Regions from separate parts of the Massilia sp. PAMC28688 genome, predicted to be linked through region 2. Evidence: predicted binding sites of a transcription regulator. Region 2 holds the regulator's gene; the other holds the start of a gene.
What was found. The regulator FNR, encoded in region 2, switches genes on or off when oxygen is low (the NO sensors DNR and NnrR bind a similar motif). The targets are predictions, from matches to a motif close to TTGATNNNNATCAA.
Positions count from the first base shown of each region.

Region 1: the regulator FNR is predicted to act here: its motif matches at 2,249-2,262, upstream of KY495_RS15625 (universal stress protein).

Region 1 covers NZ_CP080378.1:3,494,349-3,498,558, reverse strand. The annotation lists gene KY495_RS15635 (chemotaxis protein CheA) at 1-1,097, opposite strand, end outside; gene KY495_RS15630 (protein phosphatase CheZ) at 1,097-1,918, opposite strand; gene KY495_RS15625 (universal stress protein) at 2,338-2,802, shown strand; gene KY495_RS15620 (response regulator transcription factor) at 2,905-3,549, shown strand; gene KY495_RS15615 (Crp/Fnr family transcriptional regulator) at 4,015-4,210, shown strand, end outside.
Region 2 covers NZ_CP080378.1:4,113,042-4,117,251, reverse strand. The annotation lists gene KY495_RS18510 (PAS domain S-box protein) at 1-1,831, opposite strand, end outside; gene fnr (fumarate/nitrate reduction transcriptional regulator Fnr) at 1,966-2,724, shown strand; gene KY495_RS18500 (CHASE domain-containing protein) at 2,762-4,210, opposite strand, start outside.

The DNA of each region.
Region 1 (4,210 bases), 620 kb from region 2:
AGCATGTGCACCAGCGGGTCGTACAGGCTGTCGACCACCACGCGGTCCACTTCCGTTTCGGCGCCCTCGATGGTCAGTTCCACGTCCTTGCCCAGGTCCTTGGCCAGCTCGCGCACCAGGCGCGGGAATTTCTGGAACAGGCGGCCCACCGGCTGCATGCGCGTGGCCAGGGTGGCACGCTGCAGTTCGGCCGAATAGCGCGAGGCGCGTTCCAGCGTTTCGGTCAGCGTGGTCATGAGGGTCGCAGCCGCGCCTTCAAACTTGAACTGCAGCAGGCGCTCGAGCAGCACGGCGGCCTGGTTGGCTGCCTGCACCGATTCGCCCGCCACTTCCAGCAGCGCGTCGAGCTTGACCGCGTCAACACGGATGCTGTCTTCCTTGGCAGGCGCGGAAGCGGCGCGGAATTCCTGCACCCGTTCCTCGCGCCGATCCACGCCATCCCAGCCGGCCGGCTTCGCGCCTGCGGCAGCGTCGCCTGCGGCGCTGCCTGCCTGGGGCGCAGGGGCTGCGGCGGCCGGTGCCGCCGAAGCCACCGTGGCCGCGGGGACATAGGTCCCGGGCGGGACCACGGCCACGAACATGGCTTCCCAATCGAGGCCGTCAGCGCCCGCTGCCATGGCGGCGGGCGCCGCTGGTGCGGCCGCGGCCATGGCAGCGGGGGCCGAGGCACCAGGGGCCGCCGGGGCCGGCGTTGGCGCCGGCGCCGACTGGCCCTTGCCTTCGATGGCATCGACCAGGATGCGTTCGAGCGCGTCCGGCATCGATGCCAGCTGTTCGGGCAAGGCGCCGTTGTTCAAGTCGGTGAGCTGGTCGGCCACGAAGCCGGACGCCTGCAGCGCCGCCTCGATGGCCAGCGGGGTCACCGGCGCAGCGCCGGTGCGCAGTGCGTCGAACAGGTTTTCGGTCAGGTGACAGGCCGCCACCAGCGCCGGCAGATTCATGAAACCGGCGCCACCCTTGATCGTGTGAAACGAGCGGAAGACGGCGTTGAGGGTTTCCTTGTTGTTCGGATCGCGCTCCAGGCGCAGCAAATGCTCTTCAACGTTGACTGCCAGATCCATCGCCTCGACGACGAAATCCTTGAGCATATCGTCCATTAGAATCCCAGATCGGCTAAGAGGTCGTCCACATTGTCCTGGTCCAGGGCCACCGACGGCAGCGCGGGGCCGGACATGAGCGCCGGCTTGGACAGCTTTTCGCGCACCGATGGCGGAGCGTTGTCGCGCAACAGTTCGGCCAGCTCATGCTCCACGGTCTTGGTGATGGTCACCACTTTCTTGATCAGCTGACCGGTAATGTCCTGGAAGTCCTGCGCCATCATGATGTCGAGCAGGCGCGCTTTTTCCGCTTCGGTGGCGTCATTGACGGCCTTGGCAAAGCTGCGTGCGTCGCCGGCCAGGGCCTTGAATTCGTCAATGCTGAGCTTGCCTGAAAACAGGGCATCCCAGCGCTGCTCCATTTCCCGCGCCTGCTTGGACAAGACGTCCTGCGCCGGCATGCCCTCGTCGAGGGTATTGAGCACCTTGTTGGCCGCCTGTTCGGTCAGGCTGGCCACGTATTCGAGACGGTCCTGGGCATCATTGATCTGGCTCGACGCTTCGGTCAGGGCCTTGTCGTAGCCAAGTTCGCGCAGAGAGTCGTGCAGCAGGCGCACGATGCCGCCCAGGCGTTCAAACATGGGATTGTCCGAGCGCTCGGCTTCGCCGGCGCTGCCATCGCCACCGGCCGCGGGCGGCTCTGGTGCAGCAGCAGGCGCGGGCGCCGCTACCAGCTGGGGCCGGGTGGAAGCGACCTGGTCAAACAGGGCTTCCATGTCATCTTCCGCGGCAGCCGGGGCGGGGGCGGCGGCAGCACCGGCGGTGCGCTGCGCAGACACTTCCTCAAATAGTGCGTCGAAATCATCAGCGGCGTCCGTCATATACCTGCTTCTCCATAAATTTAAAATTTCGCAATCTTTACGATCTTACGATCTGACTAAATGTGTGCCGTGCGAGTTTTTGGCAGAGCATGAACCGGGGCAATGAGGCCGCGTTTACGCGAGTGTAGCAGTGCAATCGTACGCAGGTAAATCATTGCGCGCGGCGACCGCTGCATTGGTGTGCGAAACTTGCGAGGCCGACAATCAACTAGGCGCATTCCACGGTTCGAGTGTTGTATTTTGTTATCTAATCAACGCCAGATCAAGCGTTTTAGTCCTTTGAGGCAATTTTTATTCGCGCAAAACAACACCTTGTAACTGTCACGAAGTTTGAGGCAGATCAAACGTTTGCGTTCTATCAATAGGCAAAAAAGCAGCACTGACAGAAAATACGTCGGCAGTCTGCCCGGGAGCAAGCCATGTACCAGAAAATACTCATTACGACGGACGGCTCGGCCGTCTCCAGGCATACCGCTACGGCGGGCGTGGAACTGGCGCGCCAGCTGCAGGCGCGCGTGCTGGTGCTGTATGTGGCACCGGCCTACCAGTACCCTGTCTATGTTGAAATTGTCCCGCCCGCTTATCCCAGCGAAGAGGAATATTTCGCGCACATGCAACAGGCCGGCGATCAGCACACGGCGCCCATTGTGCAGGCCGCGCGGGATGCGGGCCTGGAAAGCGCGGGCATCACCGCCTTTGCCGATGGCGCCGCGCTCAAGATCGTGGAGGTGGCTGAGGAGCAAAATTGCGACCTCATCTTCATCGGATCACACGGGCGCAGCGGCTGGGGCCAGCTGCTGCTCGGCAGTGTGACCAACAAGGTGCTGTCGCACACCAGCAGGCCTGTGCTGGTCCACCGCCTGGTCGCGGCGCCGTCAAGCTAGCATTTCTGCTAGTAGTGCAACCGGTGGCTGTTCAGTAGGCTATGGCTGCGCCTGCGCGCTGTTGCTTCGCTCCATTAACCTGTTTTCACTGATTGCTGCCCTATGATACGAATAGTCATTGCCGACGACCACACGATCATGCGCGAAGGCTTGAAGCGCATCCTCGACGGCGCGCTTGACATCGATATCGTCGGCGAGGCCATCAATGGCTTTGAAGTGCTCAGCCACGTGCGCCAGGGCGGCTTCGACCTGCTCTTGCTGGACTTGTCGATGCCCGGGCGCAGCGGGGTGGACCTGATCCGCCAGATCCGCAGCGAGTCGCCCAAGCTGGCCATCCTTATTCTCACCATGCACGAAGAAGAGCAATACGCCGTGCGCGCCATCCGGGCCGGGGCCCAGGGCTACCTCACCAAGGAAAGCGCGGGCACCCAGCTGGTGGGGGCAATCCGCAAGGTGGCCTCCGGCCGGCCCTACATCAGTACCGAAGTGGCCGAACAGCTGGCCCTGAACATCATGACGCCCAACGAGCAACTGTTGCACAAGCAATTGTCTGATCGCGAGTTTGAAGTGTTTTCCCTGCTGGTGGGCGGCAAGTCGATTACCGAAATTGCCAACAGCCTGCACCTGTCCGTGAAAACGGTGAGCACGCACAAGACCCGCATCATGCAAAAGATGGGCATGACCTCGCTGTCGGAAATGGTGCAGTACGCGGTGGCGCATCGCCTGCTGTCGCCATTTCGTTCTTGAAGCCTTCCCGTTCAAGAGGCCAATAGTTTTAGACAACGCTGCAGCAAATTCGTGCGGACAAGCGTCAATCAGCGCCATTCCTGCGACGATTGCAGGCAGCCTTCCGGCATCGTCCTTTCCGCCATTTCCCCTATGAGCGCACGCTGCATTTCTAGGATTACTCCTACGGTGGCGCGCCCTATCCTACCGGTAGATTCAGCCATCGCTGATATCAATGCCGGACTCGTGTTGGCATACTCAATCCAACGATTCGGGCTTTCCTGCGGTTCACTCTAGAAGACGCAAGCTAATCCCAGCCGTGCTGTCCCATCATGTTGGCCCTGGCGTGTTGCCTCCATTTACCGCCGCCACAACGTGTTTGCCGCAGCCTGAACCCACGAGATTTTTCACCTGGAGATAAGCATGCTGTCCACGCCAACGCTTGACAACCGCAACACCCCTTCGTCGACCTTGCATTCCTCCACCATGGAAGCAGGCCGCCAGCGCCAGGGCCGTCTCTGGTCCAATCTCAAGGAAGTGTGCGACTTGCTGCACATTACCGCAGCGGTCTCGGTCAATTCCGAAGAACTGCTGTTCCAGCACGTACAGTTCAAGACCGGCCAGCGGGTGCACACCATCGGCCAGGCATTCGATACCCTGTACATCGTCAACTCGGGCTTCC
Region 2 (4,210 bases):
CCGGCGTGCGGTAGCCCTGGGTGAACAGGTCGAACACCTGGGGCAACAGGTCGGCCTCGATGCCGCTGCCGTTGTCGCTCACCTCGATCCGCACTTGCTCCTCGTCCGCGTGCAGCGCTACTTCGATGCGTCCGCGCTGCGGCGTGTACTTGGCGGCGTTGCTGACCAGGTTGGCGATCACCTGCACCAGGCGAATCCGGTCGCCGCGCACGCTCACCGGCCCGGGCGGCATGTGCAGCACCAGCTGGTGGCCGCGCGAATCGACCAGGGGGCGGGTTTGTTCCAGGGCGCTGCTGACGATCGGTTCCAGCTCGCACAGGTCGTCGGCCAGGGTGACCAGGCCGCGCGTGACGCGCGACACGTCCAGCAGGTCGTCGATCAGGCCGGTCATGTGCGTGACCTGGCGCGTAATGACTTCACTGGCGCGCTTGATGGCCGCTGCGCTCACGCTGGGCAGGCCAAGCAGCTGCGCCGAAGTGCTGATCGGCGCCAGCGGATTGCGCAGTTCATGGGCCAGCATGGCCAGGAATTCATCCTTTTGCTGGTTGGCCTTGCGCAGCTCTTCCTGGGCGGCCTTGTGGGCATGGATATCGGTGCAGGTCCCCATCCAGCGGATGATCTCGCCCTGTTCGTCATGAACTGGCAGGGCCCGCCCCAGTACCCAGCGGTAGTGGCCGGAGTGGTGGCGCAGCCGGTATTCGATTTCGTACACGGCGCCGCTGGCCAGGCAGGCGCGCCACAGCGCCATGGCGCGCGGCTGGTCTTCGGCGTGGAACAAGCCGTTCCAGGCGTCGCCATCGGTCGAGCCCTGGGGCACGCCCGTGAAGTCATACCATTGCTGGTTGTAGTAGTCGTGAAAGCCGTCCGGCAGCGTCGACCAGACCATCTGCGGCATGGCGTTGGCGATGGTGCGAAATTTCGCCTCGCTTTCCTTGAGCGACTGCTCCTGGCGCTTGCGCTCCGTGATGTCCACGGCGACGCCGGCAAAGCGGCGCTGTCCGCTCACGGCATCCTCGAACACCCGCCCCTTGGCCATCACCCACACCTCGGCCCGGTCAGACTGGGGCAGGCGGTATTCAGCTTCATACAGCTCGCCGCTGGCCATGGCGGCGGCGATTTTTGCCAGCACCCGGTCCCGGTCCCTGGCATCGATCATGCTGGTAAACCGCGACAGGTCAAGCCCGCCGCGCGCCGCTTCGGCATCGACATGGAACAGGCGGGCAAAGCGTTCGTCCACATACGTCATGTTCGATGCCAGGTCCACGCTCCAGGTGCCGATATTGCCGGAAGCGTCGAGCGAGAGCTGCAGGCGCTGTTCCAGCTCGCGCGACGCCTTCAGGGCCCGCGTCAGGTCCGTCACATCGGTGGTGCTGCACAGCACCCCCACCACATCCCCGTGTTCGTCGCGCACCGGGCTGTATGAAAAGGTGAAATAGCAGCGCTCCGGAAAACCCGAGCGTTCGACCACAATGGGCATCTGCTCGAAGTGGCTGCCTTCGCCTGCAAAGGCGCGCTCGGCAATGGGGCCCACCACGTCCCACGCTTCGGCCCAGGTGTCGCGAAAGCGCGCACCGAGGGCGCCGTCCGCCTTGAGCCCCAGCTGCGGTATATAGGCATCGTTGAAAAAGCCATAGTACTCGCTGCCCCACACCAGGTAGGACGGGGTGTGGGAATTGAGCATCATGGACAAGGCCGTGCGCAGTGCGGCCGGCCACTGGTGAATCGGCCCGAGCGGATGCCCGGCCCAGTTGGCATTGGCAATTTCCTGCGCCATGCGCCCGCCACCGGTCAGGAAGGCGGGCATGGATGCCGGATCGGTCGGTAATTCCATATTTATCATATGCCAATTTTACACCGGCCAAGTTCGATGCCAGCGCGCACAATTGCTCGGAAATAGCGCTCCGGCACGGTAGCCATGGCCAATTTGGGGCGCCACCGGCCTGCCCCCTGCGGTATCATGTGCCCATGAATGAATCCACCGCCCTGATCCCTTTAAATGTTCCCGCGCTTAAGGCCAGCTGCGGTGCCTGCAGCATGCATCAACTTTGCCTGCCAATGGGGCTGGACGAAAAGGACATGGTGCGGCTTGACAGCATCATCGGCCAGCGGCGCCGGGTGGCGCGCGACGAACGCCTGTACCAGATGGGCGAGCCGTTTCGCAACCTGTATGCAATTCGCTTCGGCCACTTCAAGACGCTGCAGGTCAATGCCGCCGGCGAGCAGCAGATCACGGGCTTTCAGATGGCCGGCGAGCTGCTGGGGATGGACGCCATCAGCGGCGACCGCCACCACTGCGACGCGGTGGCCCTGGAAGACAGCGAAGTCTGCGAAATTCCCTTTGCCCACCTGGAAGACCTGTTTGGCCAGGTGCCCACGCTGCTGCGCCACTTCCACCGCATCATGAGCCAGGAAATCACGCGTGAGCAAAATGTCATGCTATTGCTGGGCAATATGCGCGCGGAACAACGTTTCGCCGTGTTCCTCACCAATTTATCGACGCGCTATGCCACCCGCGGTTATTCGGCGCAGTCGTTCCAGCTGCGCATGTCGCGGGAAGACATCGGCAACTACCTCGGCCTGACCATCGAGAGCATCAGCCGCATCCTGTCACGCTTCAAAAAGCAGGGCCTGCTGGCGGTGGACAAGCGCGCAATGACCATTCTCGACCCGGCCCGCATGCGGGCCATGGCCGCGGGTACCGAACAGTGCAGCCCTATCTCCTGATTGTGGTCGTGCGCCGGGCCTGAGCTGCGCCCCTTGCCTATTCCTTTGCCGCGCCAGGGTCGGCCTGGCGCCACCAGGCCTGGGCCACGCCCAGCGCCCGGTCCAGTTCGCGCAGCATGGCATCGAACTGCGGCTCGCTGTGCCTGCCCTGCTCCCTCAAGGCGCTTTCCAGTGCCAGCGAGGCCTGTGCAAAATCGCTGGCGCCCAGGATGCCCACCGTGCCGCGCAAATCGTGCAGGCGGCGCAGCACGCTCGCCACATCGCCTGCCGCATACAGGTCCGGGATTTCGGCACGCTGCGCCTGCGCCGCCTTGATGGCCTTGCCGATCATGGCCACCAGCCCGGCGCGCGAGCCATTGGCTTCGCTCATGCGCACCAGCTTGGAGACATCGAACACCCCGCTTAGCTGCGCCACCGGTGCCGGCGCCGGCGCCGCTCCAAGCTGACGCAGCAAGATTGGCACGAATCCGGCCGGGTCGAGCGGTTTGGCCACGAAGGCGCTCATCCCGGCTGCCGAGCAATGCTCCCGCTCGGCCACCATCACCCCCGCGCTCATGGCCACGATCGGCAAGGTCAGGCCCAGCTCCTGGCGGATGATGCGGGTGGCTTCGAGGCCATCCATGCGCGGCATCTGCACGTCCATCAGCACCAGGTCGAAGCGCTCCGGCCCGCGCAGCGCGTCAACCGCCGCCGCGCCATCGCCGACGATATGCAGCTGCGCACCCTCAGCCTCGAGGATGGAGCGGGCCACGAACTGATTGAGGTCGTTGTCCTCGGCCAGCAGCATGCGCACGCCCGCCAGGCGCTGGCGCGGCGCCGCCACCGGCATGCCGCTGCGCGCGGCCGCGGGCGGTGCAAACGCCTGCTGCATGGCCTGGCGCAGGCTGCGCGCGGTGGCTGGCTTGAGCACCACCGGCCCACTGCTCTCGCCCATCGCCGTGGCCATCGCCGTGGCCCTTGCGTGCGGCGCCTGCAGTGCCAGCAGCGGCTTGCCGGCGCGCCGGCAGATCCCGGCCAGGGCCGCCGTCAGCCGGCTGGCCGCGTCCCCTTCCAGGCTGGCGTCCACCAGGGCCGCGTCGAACGGCATGGCGCCAGGGTCCAGCGTCTGCACGTACTCGAGGGCGGCGCCGCTGTCGCTGAACGAGACCGTGCGCCAGTTGGCCGCGCGGCACAGCTGTTCCAGGGCAGCGACGGTGGTCGGGCTGTCATCGACGATCAACAGGCGCAACTTGCGCAGCGATGGCGCCAGCACGTCTTCCTTGACCTGGGTATCGATGCCAAGTGTCACGGTCAGGCAGAACACGCTGCCCGACCCCGGCGTGCTGGTCACGGCGATGGTCCCGCCCATGAGTTCGGCCAGGCTGCGCGAAATGGCCAGCCCCAGTCCCGTGCCGCCAAAGCGCCGGGTGGTGGAGGCGTCGGCCTGGGTAAAGGCTGAAAACAGCCTGGACTGCTGTTCGGCATCCATGCCGATGCCGGTATCGCG